DNA from 2 places in the Paenibacillus sp. Soil724D2 genome. Region 1 is predicted to be linked to the other one. Evidence: predicted binding sites of a transcription regulator. Region 1 holds the regulator's gene; the other holds the start of a gene.
The links. The regulator LexA, encoded in region 1, represses DNA repair genes until DNA is damaged. The targets are predictions, from matches to a motif close to CGAACATATGTTCG.
Positions count from the first base shown of each region.

Region 2: ASG85_RS14215 (YolD-like family protein) is a predicted target of LexA. The motif match lies at 5,454-5,467, and genes of this name have one in related genera.

Region 1 is NZ_LMRY01000008.1:37,311-45,410, forward strand. It holds gene ASG85_RS10420 (MerR family transcriptional regulator) at 1-11, shown strand, start outside; gene glnA (type I glutamate--ammonia ligase) at 52-1,392, shown strand; gene ASG85_RS10430 (aminopeptidase) at 1,502-2,740, shown strand; gene lexA (transcriptional repressor LexA) at 3,308-3,925, opposite strand; gene ASG85_RS10440 (LysM peptidoglycan-binding domain-containing protein) at 4,073-4,480, shown strand; gene ASG85_RS10445 (DUF896 domain-containing protein) at 4,624-4,806, shown strand; gene ASG85_RS10450 (HAD family hydrolase) at 4,850-5,641, shown strand; gene ASG85_RS10455 (1,2-dihydroxy-3-keto-5-methylthiopentene dioxygenase) at 5,720-6,262, opposite strand; gene metH (methionine synthase) at 6,518-8,100, shown strand, end outside.
Region 2 is NZ_LMRY01000012.1:240,286-248,385, forward strand. It holds gene ASG85_RS14185 (hypothetical protein) at 1-81, shown strand, start outside; gene ASG85_RS14190 (CBASS cGAMP-activated phospholipase) at 160-1,158, shown strand; gene ASG85_RS14195 (CBASS cGAMP synthase) at 1,159-2,136, shown strand; gene ASG85_RS14200 (ThiF family adenylyltransferase) at 2,120-3,898, shown strand; gene ASG85_RS14205 (Mov34/MPN/PAD-1 family protein) at 3,898-4,359, shown strand; gene ASG85_RS14210 (hypothetical protein) at 4,727-4,924, opposite strand; gene ASG85_RS14215 (YolD-like family protein) at 5,023-5,433, opposite strand; gene ASG85_RS14220 (hypothetical protein) at 5,640-6,179, shown strand; gene ASG85_RS14225 (hypothetical protein) at 6,334-7,359, shown strand; gene ASG85_RS14230 (hypothetical protein) at 7,534-8,100, shown strand, end outside.

The DNA.
Region 1 (8,100 bases):
TTTATAAATAGCATTTCTTAATCGCTCGTAAATTGAGAGGAGACTGCACACGTGAGCTACAACAACAATTTTTCCAAAGAAGATATCTTACGCATTGCCAAAGAAGAAAATGTTCGGTTCATTCGTTTGCAATTTACGGACTTGATGGGAAGCATCAAGAACGTAGAAATTCCTTACAGCCAACTCGAAAAAGCACTCGACAACAAGATGATGTTCGATGGTTCTTCCATTGAGGGTTATGTGCGTATTGAAGAGTCTGATATGTATTTGTATCCTGATTTGGATACATGGGTTATTTTCCCATGGGTTACCGAAAGCAAAGTAGCACGTTTAATCTGCGATATTTATATGCCAGACGGCAGACCTTTCGCAGGAGATCCGCGTGCTATCTTGAAAAATGCATTGAAACAAGCTGAAGAAATGGGCTTTACGGCCATGAACGTAGGTCCTGAACCAGAATTCTTCTTGTTCAAAACGGATGAAAAAGGCAATCCAACAACGGAACTAAATGACCAAGGCGGTTATTTCGATTTGGCTCCGATGGATTTGGGCGAAAACTGCCGCCGCGATATCGTGTTGACGCTTGAAGAGATGGGTTTTGAAATTGAAGCATCCCACCACGAAGTGGCGCCAGGTCAACATGAAATCGACTTTAAATACGCAGATGCGATTAAAGCGGCTGACCAAATTCAAACCTTCAAGCTCGTCGTCAAAACCGTTGCTAGACAACATGGTTTGCATGCGACCTTTATGCCTAAACCTTTGTTCGGTATGAACGGTTCTGGTATGCACTGTCACCAATCCTTATTCAAAGGTGATGTAAATGCTTTTTATGAAGAGAACGATAAATTAGGTTTAAGTAATGTAGCTAGACATTATATGGCGGGTGTTCTTCGTCATGCACGTTCTTTTGCTGCGATTACGAACCCTACTGTTAACTCTTACAAACGTCTTGTGCCTGGTTATGAAGCGCCTGTATATGTAGCATGGTCCGCAAGTAACCGTAGTCCAATGATCCGTATTCCAGCATCCCGCGGTTTGAGCACTCGCGTTGAAGTTCGTAACCCGGATCCGGCTGCTAATCCATACTTGGCTCTCGCTGTTATGCTTGCTGCCGGTCTAGATGGCATTAAGAACAAAATGCAGCTTCCTCCTCCTACTGATCGTAACATCTATGTGATGACCGAAGAGGAAAGAGAGAGCGATGGTATTCCTACCTTGCCATTGAACTTGAAACAAGCGTTGGACGAGCTGCTTCGCAATGATGTGATTTGCGATACACTTGGCGAACATGCTCTGGCTCATTTCTATGAACTTAAAGAAATTGAGTGGGATATGTACCGCACACAAGTTCACCAATGGGAAAGAGATCAATATCTGTCCCTTTATTAATCGCCTAGCAAGTTGATATTAAGCAACAATTAGATATGAAAAGCCCGTCAGCCTTCAGGAACGATTCTGAACTGATGGGCTTTTTCACGCGAAGGAGATCATAAGTATGTTGGACAACTTTCAAATTAATTTGGAGAAGTACGCTGAGCTTGTAGTTAAGGTTGGGGTTAACCTCCATAAAGGCCAGGATCTGATGATAGAGTCGCCGATAGAATCCTTAGATTTAACTAGACTTATCGTGAAAAAAGCCTATGAGGCAGGGGCAAATTTTGTCCAAGTGCACTGGCAGGATGATGTGATAACTCGCAGCAGATTTGAATATGCCAATGATGAAGCTTTTGATTATTATCCAGAGTGGTATACGAGTATGTTAGAACGCTTTGTAGAAAATGGTGGAGCTTTACTGAATATCAAAGTACCGGATCCTGATTTGTACGCAGGTATTGATGCAAGCATGATTTCTAGAGCATCCAAATCCATGGCTACGGCTAGAGCAAAGTATCAACACTATGTGAGAACAAGTAAGTTCAGTTGGTGCTTAATCAAAGCGCCTACGGTAGCGTGGGCATCCAAAGTGTATGCCGATTTGCCTGAAGAACAGCGGATCGATGCAATGTGGGAGGCAATCTTCCGTATAAATCGCGTTTATGAAGAGGATCCGGTAGCTGCTTGGCGAGTTCATATGGATCAATTGAAGCGCGTTCGCAGCGTGTTAAATGAGAAGCAATACGAGGCGCTTCAATATCGAGCGGCAGGCACAGATTTACGAGTCGAATTGCCGGAGGGTCACATTTGGCTTGGCGGTGATACGGAGAACGCAAGTGGAATACGATTCGTGGCGAATATGCCAACCGAGGAAGTTTTCACGATGCCTAAGCGAACGGGTGTTCATGGGACGGTGTCGAGCACCAAGCCATTAAATGTGAATGGGGCGCTTGTGGATCGGTTTTCGTTTAAATTCGAGGACGGGAAAGTTGTGGATTATCAGGCAGAAGTCGGCTATGAGCATCTAGCAAGGTTGCTGGATATGGATGAGGGCGCACGCTATTTGGGAGAAGTTGCGCTCGTACCTTTTGATTCGCCGATCTCTAATCTTGACCGCATTTTCTACAATACGGGCATCGATGAGAATGCATCCTGCCATCTGGCCTTAGGCAGCTGCTACCCGATCAATTTGCAGGATGGCGTATCTTTATCAAGTGAAGAGCTGAAAGCTCGCGGTGGGAACACCAGTTTGATTCATGTGGATTTCATGATCGGGACGGCTGATCTTGAGATCGATGGTGTTCTTGGTGATGGTACAGTTGAGCCTATTTTCCGTCGTGGAAATTGGGCGCTTGCATTTTAGTTGTATTTATCTGATTTGTTAGCTTAATTCCAAAGGTGTGAGTACTCCTGAGTTTATCAAGGGGTTAGATAGCAGATAGCAGATAGCAGATAGCAGATAGCTGATGAAGACCGCAGAAGGAAAAAGGAAGCTAGAAGCTAGAAAATAGAAAATAGAAGTCTCTAGAGACCGCTAATTTGTCCAAAAGTGTGGAAATATTAAGAATAGAAGTCTTTAAAGATTCCTATTCCTTAAAGTTGAATCAAATAGGGCCAAATATTACCGAATAGAAGTCTCTAGAAGCTTCTATTTACGCAAAATTTGATCTTAATGACGTAATAGCAGTCTCTAGAGGCTCTTATCTGAATCCACAGTTCAGCCTTTTTGGCTATGACGGGATTAAAGCCCATTTCATTAACTTTGAAATATCTATATTTGGATCGATTGCCTCACTATCTTTTAAGTTCCTCAATTTGCCCCATTGCTCCATGTAATTTAAGGCTGTTTACATCCAAAAGAACCGAGGGACTATTGTCCTCTCGGTTCTTTATCATTGGCATTGTATGTAGAATAAGGGCTGTAGTGCTATTACATATCCCGGAACAAACCAATGACACGGCCAAGAATCGTAACATGTTTCAAAAGGATTGGCTGCAAAGCCGAGTTCTCCGGTTGAAGACGAATATGATCCTTCTCCTTGTAAAAGCGTTTCACCGTTGCTTCATCATCTTCCGTCATTGCTACAACAATATCCCCGTTATTAGCGGTTTGCTGTTGCTTTACGATGACATAATCGCCATTATGAATACCGGCTTCGATCATACTGTCACCCATGACGCTAAGCATGAACACATTATTATCTCCTACCATGCTGACAGGAAGAGGGAAGTAGTCTTCGATGTTCTCTGTTGCTGTAATAGGCACACCGGCTGTAACTTTACCAACGAGAGGTACACGAGCTACAGAAACTGCAAAATGCGTTTCCGCACCGTCAAGTCCTAGAATTTCAATAGCACGTGGCTTTGTAGGATCTCGACGAATCATACCTTTCTTCTCAAGACGCTCCAAATGTCCATGAACTGTAGAACTAGAAGCTAGTCCAACTGCCTCGCCGATTTCTCTAACGGAAGGTGGGTACCCCTTATCTTTCACTTCATTCTTAATGAATTCCAATATAGCTTGTTGACGCTGCGAAATCTTACTCAATAGTTATCACTCCAATACTGGGAATCATTACCCAAAGTATAACATAGAACCCGAGTTCGTACAAACATAAGTTCGAGAAAAGGGTTGACTCAAACATGTGTTCGTGTTATTCTAATACCAGAACAAATGTTTGGGAGATGATTATTCATGTATATGGCTTATTCAAACACTAACACAACAAACGCACCTCATAGATCTGCTAGCACATCCAAAGGGATGACATTTCATTCTAGTTATACAAAAGCTATTGTTCGCTTCATTTTATTAGCAGTTATTCTTGGTACTTTGTTTTCATTTGGTGCTATGGTTCAAGCCTATGCAGGGGATGGGGCTGCAACTGCGAAGACCGCAGTTTCCAAGACACCTATTAACATCACTCCGAAAGCTGTCGTACAAGATCAAGTCGTTATTCAACGTGGAGACACACTCTGGGATATTGCTTCCACACATAAAAAAAACGATGAGAACGTTCGTTCCTACATACATAAATTAAAGACAATCAATCATTTATCCACCAGCTCCTTGAAAGAAGGACAGGTTTTATTGCTTCCTTAAATTCACTCTGCTATTTTTAATAGACTCTAAATATGATGAGGCTTGGACACATGTTCCTATGCCTCTTTTTGTTGTCTCTTGACATTCCTTAGTAGGGATGGCAAAGTAGTACTCATATTGAATTTTTGACTGGGAGGATCATTATGAGTGACAACATGGAACAGAATATCGAACGTATTAATGAGCTTGCTCGTAAAGCGAAAACAGTTGGCTTAACAGATGCGGAAATCGATGAACGCAACGAACTCAGAAAGAAATATATTGAAGCATTCCGCGGCAATCTTAAAGTTCAACTTGATTCCATCAAGTTTACGGACGAAGAGTAATCGCTGCTCATATAGATACAACATTCAAAAGGGGAAATGAATGATGACGTTGAAAGCTGTGCTTTTTGATTTAGATGATACGCTTCTGTGGGATGATCGCAGTGTGCAGGAAGCATTCGAAGCGACAAGTGCTGAAGCTGCAAAGCACGTTGCGGTGAATCCCGCGGAATTGGAAGCCTCTGTTCGCAAGGAAGCGCGTTCTTTATATGAATCTTTTGAAACCTTTGCGTTTACGAAGATGATTGGGATTAATCCCTTTGAAGGCTTATGGGCTAATTTCACACAAGGTGAGAATGAGAACTTTCGTAAGCTTGAGAAACTAGCGCCAGGATATCGTACGGAGTCTTGGACAAGAGGGCTTGCGGCGTTGGGGATAGAGGATCGTGAGCTCGGGTATAAGCTTGGAGAACTATTTCCAGCAGAACGCCGACGCCGTCCTTACGTATATGAGGAAACGTTTCGAGTATTGGACGCTTTGAAAGGCAGCTATCAATTACTGTTATTAACGAATGGCTCGCCAGATCTGCAAAAGGAAAAATTAGCAGGTGTCCCCAATATCGCACCATACTTTGATCATATTGTGATCTCGGGTGAATTTGGCGTAGGTAAGCCAGCGACATCGATTTTTAACCATGCTCTGGGACTTCTTGGGATAGAAGCTGAGGAAGGAATCATGATCGGAGATAAATTGACAACCGATATCCTTGGTTCTAGCAGCGTAGGTATGCGCAATATTTGGATTAATCACCATGGGCTTCAAAGTGGAGATGAGATCGTTCCTGTATATGAGGTTTCCCGTCTTCAAGATATTTTACCGATTATTGCTAACGGATAACACAGAATAAATAAAAACCCAACGGCTGCATAGGACGTTAAGTCCAGCGCTGTTGGGTTTTTGCATCATATAATAGAATTAGGCTTTGCTAAATTCTGGATCATCAATGTTATAAGCAACCCAGCCATCTTTTTCGATGAAGAGACGAACGGCAACGATTTCACGATTATCCATAAGTGTGAAGAAATGGTTCGTGTTCTCAGGAACTGAGATCACATCGCCTGGTTCAAGTTCAACATCAAAATAGCCAACTTCGCTTTCGGATTTGATAATGAAAATTCCTCGTCCAGAAACGATTGCACGAATTTCATCTTCCGTATGTGTGTGTACTTGTTCGAATTTCTTCAGAAGCTCTTCGATGTTAGGCGTTGAATCGGAAAGCGCGATTACATCCCAAATTTCATAACCGCGTCTAGCAGCCAAATCACGAATTTCTTCTTCATAAGTACTAATAATTTCAGCTTTCTCTTCATCACTTAGAATGAATTTCTCACGTAGTGCTACCGGAAGCTTGTTAGCATCCCAGTGTTCATATACAACATTTTGACTATCCAAGAAGGCTTTGACCTGCTCTTCGCCTTCAATACGTTCATTCGTATTGCGAATTCTAATTTGTGCCAAGCTGCATCCCTCTTTCTGAGTAAATATAATATAGGGATCTTTGATTGGAGATCAAAGTCTCTCCTTATGTATTATAGTGGAAATATAGCTAGCTGTCGATGGTCGAACATAAGAATTTCCGATAAAACCTATAGGTAATTGTGATAATTCAAATTCTTTTCATAGAAGCCGGATTCTGTTACACTAAAGCATAACATAATTTGTCGTTTTTTTTATTCTCTATTGCTTTAGGATAAGTTGAAAGGGAGTCATGCAATGACCAAAACACCAATACAAGAGCAGCTTAAAAAGAAAATCATGATCCTAGATGGTGCCATGGGTACAATGATTCAGCAAGAGAACTTAACAGCTGAAGATTTCGGGAGCGATGATCTGGACGGTTGTAATGAAATTCTTTGCGTTACTCGGCCAGATGTTATTCGCAAAATTCATGAAGCTTACTTCGCCGCTGGCGCTGATATGATAGAAACAAATACATTCGGGACCACGAGCGTGGTACTAGCGGAGTATGATTTGCAAGATCGTCATCGTGAATTAAATCTTGCGGCAGCCAAACTGGCTATCGAAGCAGCGAATAAATATTCGACACCGGAGTGGCCTCGTTATGTTATCGGAGCCATGGGTCCAACAACCAAAACGTTGTCGGTAACCGGTGGAGTCACATTCGCTCAGCTAGAGGAGAGTTATTATGAGCAAGCATTAGCTCTGGTTGAAGCGGGCGTGGATGCACTACTATTGGAAACTTCTCAAGATACTCTGAATGTAAAAGCAGGCAGTATTGGAATTCGCAGAGCTTATGAAACATTGGGTGTTGAACTTCCAATAATGATCTCGGGTACGATTGAGCCGATGGGCACAACATTAGCCGGTCAAAATATTGAATCCTTCTATATTTCTTTAGAACATTTGAAGCCTATTTCAATGGGGTTGAACTGTGCTACAGGACCTGAATTTATGAGGGATCATATCCGAACATTGTCTGATATTGCTGAAACAGCAATTAGTTGTTATCCGAATGCCGGTTTGCCGGATGAGAACGGACATTACCACGAGTCTCCTGAATCTTTGGCTAAAAAGATGGCCGGATTTGCAGAGCAAGGCTGGCTCAATATTGCCGGTGGGTGCTGTGGGACAACGCCGGATCACATTCGTGCAATGGCGGAGACGCTTTCTCAGTATAAGCCAAGAACGCAATATGGTTCGCATTTACCTGCTGTCTCCGGGATTGAAACGTTATTTATCGAGCCAGAAAATCGTCCGATCATGGTTGGCGAACGGACCAATATTTCAGGTTCCCGAAAATTCAAACGCCTGATTAAAGAAGGGAAGTTTGAAGAGGGCTCTGAGATTGCGCGTAATCAAGTTAAGAACGGCGCTCACGTTATTGATATTAATCTGCAGGATACAGACATTGACGAAGCTTATGCCGTTGAAGAGTTCATGCAGCAGGTTGTGAAGAAAGTCAAAGTTCCGTTAATGATTGACTCGACATATGACCATATTATTGAGCTAGGACTTAAGTACTCCCAAGGTAAGGCGATCATTAACTCCATTAACTTGGAGGATGGCGAAACGAAGTTCGAAGGAATTTTACCTTTAATCAAACGTTATGGGGCTGCGGTTGTTTGTATTCTCATTGATGAACGAGGCCAGGCTGTTTCGCGAGAAGCGAAGATCGAAGTGGCGACGCGGTCTTACGAGCTTTTGACACAGAAGTATGGCATGAATCCGGAGGATATTATATTTGATCCCAATATGTTCCCAGTAGGCTCCGGAGATCCGCAGTACATCGGTTCCGCCGTAGAGACGATTGAGGGCATCAAGCTGATTAAAGAAAA
Region 2 (8,100 bases), on a different contig from region 1:
TCGGAACGTGAAGTTGATGTGAAAGACCATAACCTGAATTTTGTCACTCTCCTATGGAGAACAACAATAAGTGATAAGTAATATAGCAATTTAATAAAAGAAATTATGCTATTTAGCAATTAAAGATACTGAGGTAAATTCGGGAGGTCACAATATTTAATGGATATAGCAAGATATAAAATTCTTTCGATTGATGGTGGCGGAATTAAAGGGTTGTATTCGGCAATTATTCTTCAAAAAATGGAAGAAGAATATGGATCAATTCATAAACATTTCGATCTAATATGTGGTACTTCCACTGGGGGGATTATCGCATTAGCTTTAGCCGCAGGAGTACCAGCTTCTGAAATAGTACGTTTTTACAAAGAAGCTGGACCCAAGATATTTCCATATAAAAGAAAATGGATGCGGAAATTACATTGGTTGAAACAAATCGGAATTATATCGAAATATTCGGATAAAGATCTTCGTAGCGCACTTACTAATGTTTTTGGTGATATGAGAATCGAGGATTGTAAAACCAATGTCCTTATACCTTCCGTTAACATAACGACTGGAGAGCCATATGTATTCAAATCCGACCATAATCCGCTATTAACTCGGGATAAAAAACGACTGCTTACTGAAGTAGCGCTTGCTACGTCTGCTGCACCGACTTATTTCCCGATTGTGCAATTGCAGACCAATAAAGGTGTCGAACAATTTGTAGATGGTGGTTTAGTAGCTAACAATCCATCTCTGTTGGGTATTCAAGAATACCTAAGATTTTATAAGAATGACGCCAGATACTCTAATTTTAGTTTGTTATCTATTTCAACTTTACATGAGCGCATTAAATTTCCAAACCCAGATAAAGTCTTCAAACGGAAATCGTTTGTAGGTTGGAAAGATGATCTAATATCCTTGATGATTGATTCGCAGAGTGGAGCGGTACATCATCATATTGAGTACCTACGTTCACATTTTGGTGGAGATTACATCAGGATTCCAAGTATGGAGCTTTCACCGAAAGAAAAAAAACATGTTCATCTTGATCTTGCTTCTCCTAAATCAATATCGATTTTAAATAATAAAGGATTAGAAGCTAGCAACGAATGGGTTGCAAATCAAGAAGTCAAGGCAATGTTTACTAATACAATTAAAGAGGAGATTGCTTAAATGGCAAATTGCAATGATTTATTTACTACTTTTCATGAAAAAATTTACCTGAGCTCGGACAAAAAAGAAAGTTTGCGTACATCCCGCAATGCTATTCGCACCAAAATTAGAAAGTATTTCAAAGATGAACTTGGGGTTTCAGAACCTAAGTTTTACGGTCAAGGCTCTTATATGATGAATACAACTATTGTTCCATTGGATGGCGAGTATGACGTTGATGATGGAGTATATTTGGAGCATTTGAAGGAAACGGATGAAGAAGATTGGGCAACTCCATCTGAAGTACATAACTGGATTATTAAAGCGACCGAGGGGCATACAGACACGGATCCGCTGGACAAGACCACTTGTGTACGTATTATCTATAAAGCAGAATATCATGTAGACCTTCCGATTTATGTGAAGAAAAAAGATGAACACCCTAAACTAGCACATAAATCAAAGGGCTGGATCGACAGTGATCCAAAAGAATTGACTAAGTGGTTTAATAATGAGGTTAAGGCAAAAGGGAGCCAATTAAAACGCCTAGTGCGTTATTTGAAGGCGTGGAAAGATTTTAATGAAGGTGAAACAAAACTCCCAAGCGGAATGTTTTTGAGCATTTTAGCAGCTAATCATTTTGTTTCTGATCACCCAGACGATGATGATGCGGCGCTATCGGCAACTGCAAAAGCTATTCATGAAGAGCTAACGGCGTCTTTCTCGCTTCTTAGACCGGTATTCCCAAATGAAGAACTAATGGCAGATTGGTCAGTCACAAGAAGGGATAACTTTTTGAATAAGTTGGAAAAGCTTATTCAAAAAGCAGGAGTGGCGTTAGAAACTCAAGAAAAAACTACAGCTTCAGAAAAGTGGATTGAGATTTTCGGGGACCGCTTCCCGGAATACGAGTCTACAGAAGATTCACGGTCGGAAACAAATACTGTAATCAAATCCTCTGCACCACCTGTACTAGGTAACCATGGAAGATCTGCGTAATCTAGAGGGCTACTACGAGGGAGTGCTGCAGTCTGCAGCACTCTATCTTACTGACAATTACCAAGCGGTTAAGGTAAGTCCTTTTGGGCTTGATAAAGAGTTGTTCCCATACACATTTAAAGTAAAGAATCATGAGCAGTATGAAATCATATTAGCACTACCTTTTAATTTTCCTGACGATTTTCCGACGGTACTCGTCCCTGAACCGCACTTTTCCAGATTATACCCAATGCCACACCTATCAAAAAGCAAGGTACTATGCACGTTTGATAGCAATGTTGCTCACCCAAACATGAATAATCCTGAAGGGGTTATCGACGAGGTTATTAGAAAGGCATATTTATTAATAAATGATGGGCTACTGGGAGAAAACCCTGATGATTACTACGACGAATTTGAATCCTATTGGGAGCAAGAAGCGGAAAGAAATATACTTTCACTAATTCACCTTACGCATGAACCGAAGAAAATTGACCTTATAACGTTCAAACATCCAAATTGGGAACAAACAATACTTGCTGCTGATTCAAGGAATGAAGGGGTGAAGTGGCTACTACAAGCTGGTGCTAAAATAGAACAAGGGACAAAAAAGGCGCTATTTATTCCACTTCAATCTATAGGTATTCCCCCATTTCCAAAATCAAATGGTGAATTGCTCAAATGTCTAAGAAAATATAGTCCGAATGCTGTAAAACCGCTGTTAGATTTCCTCAATGCAAATGGTAGACCCTCTACAGTTATTTTTTCTATTCCAAATGGAGAAGGGCAGATTATTGGATCTTGGGAGCATCCGAAGGCATTAAAATTTAAATCTAGTGCTTTTAAAGGAAAAGGAAAGGTTCAAAAGACGCTCAAAGGTTTTCGACCGGGTAAAGAAAATGCATTACTTGAGTTACAGCGTGATTTTAAGGACCTAAAGGTGAATAAATATCATTTGACCCGAGTGGATCGGGTAAGATTGTTTACACGCGGCGGCGATGGAAGTATTTCAACTAGCCGAAGAGTTGGCGTAATTGGTTGTGGTTCAATTGGAAGCCATCTAGCAAGGTCTCTGGTTGATATGGGTATTCATAAATTGCTATTGGTGGATAAGGAAAAACTAACTTTTGAGAATATTGCACGTCACCTTTGCGGCGCCAAAGAAGTAGGGAAATATAAAGTTGATGCCGTAAGTAAAATGATCACTTCTCATTTACCACATAGTGAAATTACAATTAATAACAATGATGTGTTGAAAGCTTTATGTGATTATGAAACACTGTTGAACCGTTGCGATTTTTCTATTGTGGCGGTTGGTCACTTACCAACTGAATTGCGACTTGACCAACTGCAAAAAGATGGATTGATTGATAAGCCATTACTGTATGTATGGGTTGAACCATATTTAGCTGGAGCTCACGCTGTTTACGTGGATCCTCAAAATGAAGGAAGCTTACGGGATTTGTTTGATGAGCATCACCGATTCATCCAAAGCGTTCTTGAAAATCCAGGACAATATTCAAAACGTGAAGCTGGTTGCCAAAGCTCATATGTACCATACGGAGTGAATGAAGTAAAAAGGTTTATTTCTGATTTAACAATTTTAATTCATGAGATAGAATCTGGAAGAATATCTGAAAACATGCTCTTTACATGGTTAGGTGATTTGAAATTACAACGTTCGTGCGGGAGGAAAATTGCCGGAAGATGGGCTGTCGCAGAAAACTATTCTGTGCGTAGATATCCTCTGAGTATTTTTAAAGGTGTTGAAGTCAGAAGGTGATGGAGTACAAATTTGGTGATAGATTGTTGATATTTAATCCAGAAGTTTTGAAAGTATTTTACTCGTACCGACAAGTAGGACGTCTCCAAAATGAAGCCGGTGGTATTTTACTAGGCAGAATATATAAAAATGAGAAAATTGTTATCGAAAATATTAGTACACCTTCATCTGCAGATAAATCAGGTAGATACTTTTTCGAGCGAAACGTTCAAAAAGCGCAAATGATTGTAAATAGAGCCTGGGAAGAATCTAATGGAGAAATCACCTATCTAGGAGAGTGGCATACTCACCCAGAGGCTATACCAACACCGTCAACTGTTGACAAAAAGTTGCTTACCAACATGTTAATTGATACAAAAATGGAAAATGATTATTTGTTCTTGGTCATAGTTGGCATTAGTGGTTATTATATAGGATCACAACATAAAGGTAAGAATCTTGAACAACTTATGGGGAAATAAAATTTTAGTATCTAAAAAAAGTGTGCAAAAGTTAGCAGTTAAACAAAGGAACGCTGGATCAATCAAAATTGATTCAGCGTTCCTTTGTTTAACTAGGGTTGCGTTTGAACAGTCCTGTAGAATTGATTTTTGAAGGTGTGATTTGAATGTTAAATGAATATGCTCTGGAAAAGTTGGCGGAAGCAAAGGCTAAAGAGATGGAACAATATTTTTATCAGAGTGGTTTATGTAAAAAAACAAACTTTCGCTTTAATTTGTACTCGCTGTTTATAAAACAAGAAAAAGTTTGTTGCAGTTGTTAAGTTTATGAAGAAAAGGGTCAATTTGCTTAGCAAATTGACCTTTTTCTTCATTTGTGTTCTTCGACTCATCTTTTATTAAAAAACTGACAATTCCCCTTAACAAAGCGTTCACCATTCGTACCTAATACGTATTCATCATCATGAGATTGAATAATTACATTCTCGCCAATAAGCTCACCTTGGAAAAAGATTGAAATTGGCTGTTGAAATACCCGCATACGTTCAAAGTCTGCATGCACGTTGAGTTGCCGTTGTTTTAACATGAATTATCTCCTTTAATAAAAAATGACATGAACCATTATCACATAAATAGGTAATGATTTACAGTATTTTCATTATTGGAAGATAAATAACTGCTAATTCACTCATAACCAGAACGAATGTTCCCAATCCATGGGTCAATCATTTCATCTTCAGTCCATTCTTTGCTTAATTCCGCTTTTATTATATCCTGATAATAAATCCATTCAGAATCCTCATTTCCGTTAAATGGATCGACAGAATCCAATCGAAAGCTATCTCGTTGGCTTCCATTCACAATGCCGGTTAAAGTGCGCGTTTGATACTCACCATATAAAGTGAGCTGAATAAATTTATTGTACATTTGAGATTGGCTCAACAATCCAGATATAAGCTGAACTTCTTGAAGGTCAAGATTAGTGCGTGGAAGCCGTTTAAGTTCGCGTTGCTGAAGTCGGATAGATTCTTTAAATTCAGGTCCAATGAAACGAGAAGATTCCCAGATGCCGTTCGCTTGAAGTTTCTTACCCATTAATACTCACACTCCATTTAAGAACGTTTGTTTGTATTATATAACGAGTACGTAATGAATACGCAAGTGAATTTTTTGAGTTTGAGGATAAATGGACTTTAGATTTAATTATTCCATACTCCTCTTTTTGCTGTTCAAGTAAAAGGCAGGATAATGAAGAATTATGAGGAATTATCAAATAAAGATTATTTCTAAGGGGTGTCAGAATGTTAAAAGAATCGCTTCTTAATGAAATAAAGCAAGATATGCTCAAAGAGATTAAAAATGCAGTAAAAGAAATAAAACTACGTGATTCAGACGAAGTTTGTTACATCTCCCTCTTCGGGTCTGACAATGAACCCGTCCTTGGTTTAATTACGCTAGGTATCAGATCCTATCGGGACAAAATGATTAAAGAAGAGCTCAATGAATATGATAGATTAGGATACTTGTGGAATTCTGCGGAAATGCCGGCTAATTATCAGATCGGGTTGGAACAAGTTATACCTTCATTTGCCGACAAACAACAACGATTTATGGAATTAACGGAGGAAGAAAGTTGGGATAAAACATGGGAGGATTGTCAACAAGTTAGATTTGAAGTTGCTTATCAATTGAATAGCTTTGACTGGAGCGAGATTATTCCTGTAACAAATGATTTTGTCTTATATTCGGAGTGGGAAGCTATCGACTTAAATGGTGGTGATTTAATCAAAAGCATCCCACCAGAAAAGTTACACTTATTAAAAGCTAATCGCTTGGCATAATTTTATTCCATAAACGAGAACTATAGGTTCAACATCGAAAGGGTTGCCGCTAATTAGCCTTTCTCTCAGCTAATGAGCATTTCTATATAATACATCTGCACTTAAGTTATGATGAAATATTTCCATCCCCACTAAACGTAAGGTTGTGTCATGTATGAATAAAGGACTCTCGATATTCGATAAATACACGGAGAAAGAAAACAATTTGACTAAGAGTCTCTTAGACTTGTTTCGCTTTTCAGACGTCTCATTGACGGGTATGTTCATACGAGAGTATATGGGGATTCAGGAACTCGAAGATTCAGACAATCCTACAAAGGGGTATCAGATGCAAATAGGAAGCGATCTAGCAATTCGAGCCGGCATTGGTTGTGTTGTTGGAATTACCAGTCTTCAAGGTCGCTCCACGAAGGAAAAGATACTTTCGGCTGTAGAAAAAGACACTATCCCCGATGCGATGATACGCTTAAATAATGTCATACTCCTAATTGAAGCTAAGGTTGCTGGTGCTGCTCATTTAAACTTGCAGCAGCTCAAGGATCATGAAAAGCGATTTGCAGTTGGTGAAACGATTCGCTCGCCCCTACAACGGTCATGGGAAGAGATGCATGAATTCTTCAAGAAGGTGCGTGAAGCCCATTCTTTTGATACTCTAACCATGTTTCTTCTGGACCAGTTTATATTAATGTTAGAAAACGCCGGCTACTCCAGAGTGAAATCAGAGGCATATATCTACGCACATTTTATGAACCACCCTTACGTACTGCATACGTTAGATAGAGCTCACCAATATCTAAAATCCTTGGACCGAGTGCATTGTAATGAGGACATATCGGATTGTTTTGGCTACGTGCTTATTAAACCGGACCAATTGAAGACCGTTAAGTTCTTTTCGATATCGAAATTCGCGAATGGCACCTATATTCTGCATTTGGTTCGTCCCGAAGACGCAACGATTCTTCAAGGGCAGGTAAATCAGCAATTCCCTAATAATATTAAAAAGAACCTAAAAGCTATCAAGGAGGTGCATATCAATATGTTTCTAGTTCATCATTTCGAGGATCTAAAGCATTATATTGATTATGCTTACCAGGATCGGTTTGCCAAACACTACAAGACCACAAAGCCAAACCAAATGATGATGAAGTATTGGGGCAGTCATTCTGGAATCATGAAGTAGACTGAACTGGCTGTTTAATAAAAACCAAATAGCACACAAGCAAAGCTAATGGAAAACTTTAGCTCAATAAACTATAAAGGGAGGTTGCCGCGATATCGGAAGCGGCTTCTTTTTCGCTGTACAGGCGCATAGGGTATTTAGTGTACTTTTATCTAACCAAACGGAGGGGTATGCTTGGAAAATACATTTGTAATTACCGTAGATATTTTGGTTGATCCAACTACAAAAAAGATTTCTGAAGGCGCATTTCTCACCGTTTTAGCGAAGGCAGAAAAACACTATAAAGATGTTCTCAAGAACTATAACCTCAGATGCCCACGGTGTAGAATCATTATCGGAGACAAGTTCAAAATGGGGATCCGAAGCACACTGGACATGATCTTAGACCCGCAGCTCGTTTTTTTTGCGGCGCACCCTTCTTGTATGGATGATCCGGTGAGCGGCGATTTGATGCTCAATGACCAAGGTGAAATCGAAGTGACCGCGAGCGCCTTTCTGAACTCGGAAGATGAAGTGTTGTCGTATCAGAAAGGGCTGGACCGCCACCTGAACATGCTTGAATTCGATAAGATCAATGGTGAATATAAAGTAGTGATGAGGAGCCAAAAGGCGATCAGCAACGGATCGATGGATCAATTAATCGCAGCCGCCACCGTGAGGTTCAAGGAAATAGAAGACCTCGGCGTTCCGATTAACTGCCCGGTTTGCCGTAATGCCGTACTAAGCAACCAAGAACGTTTT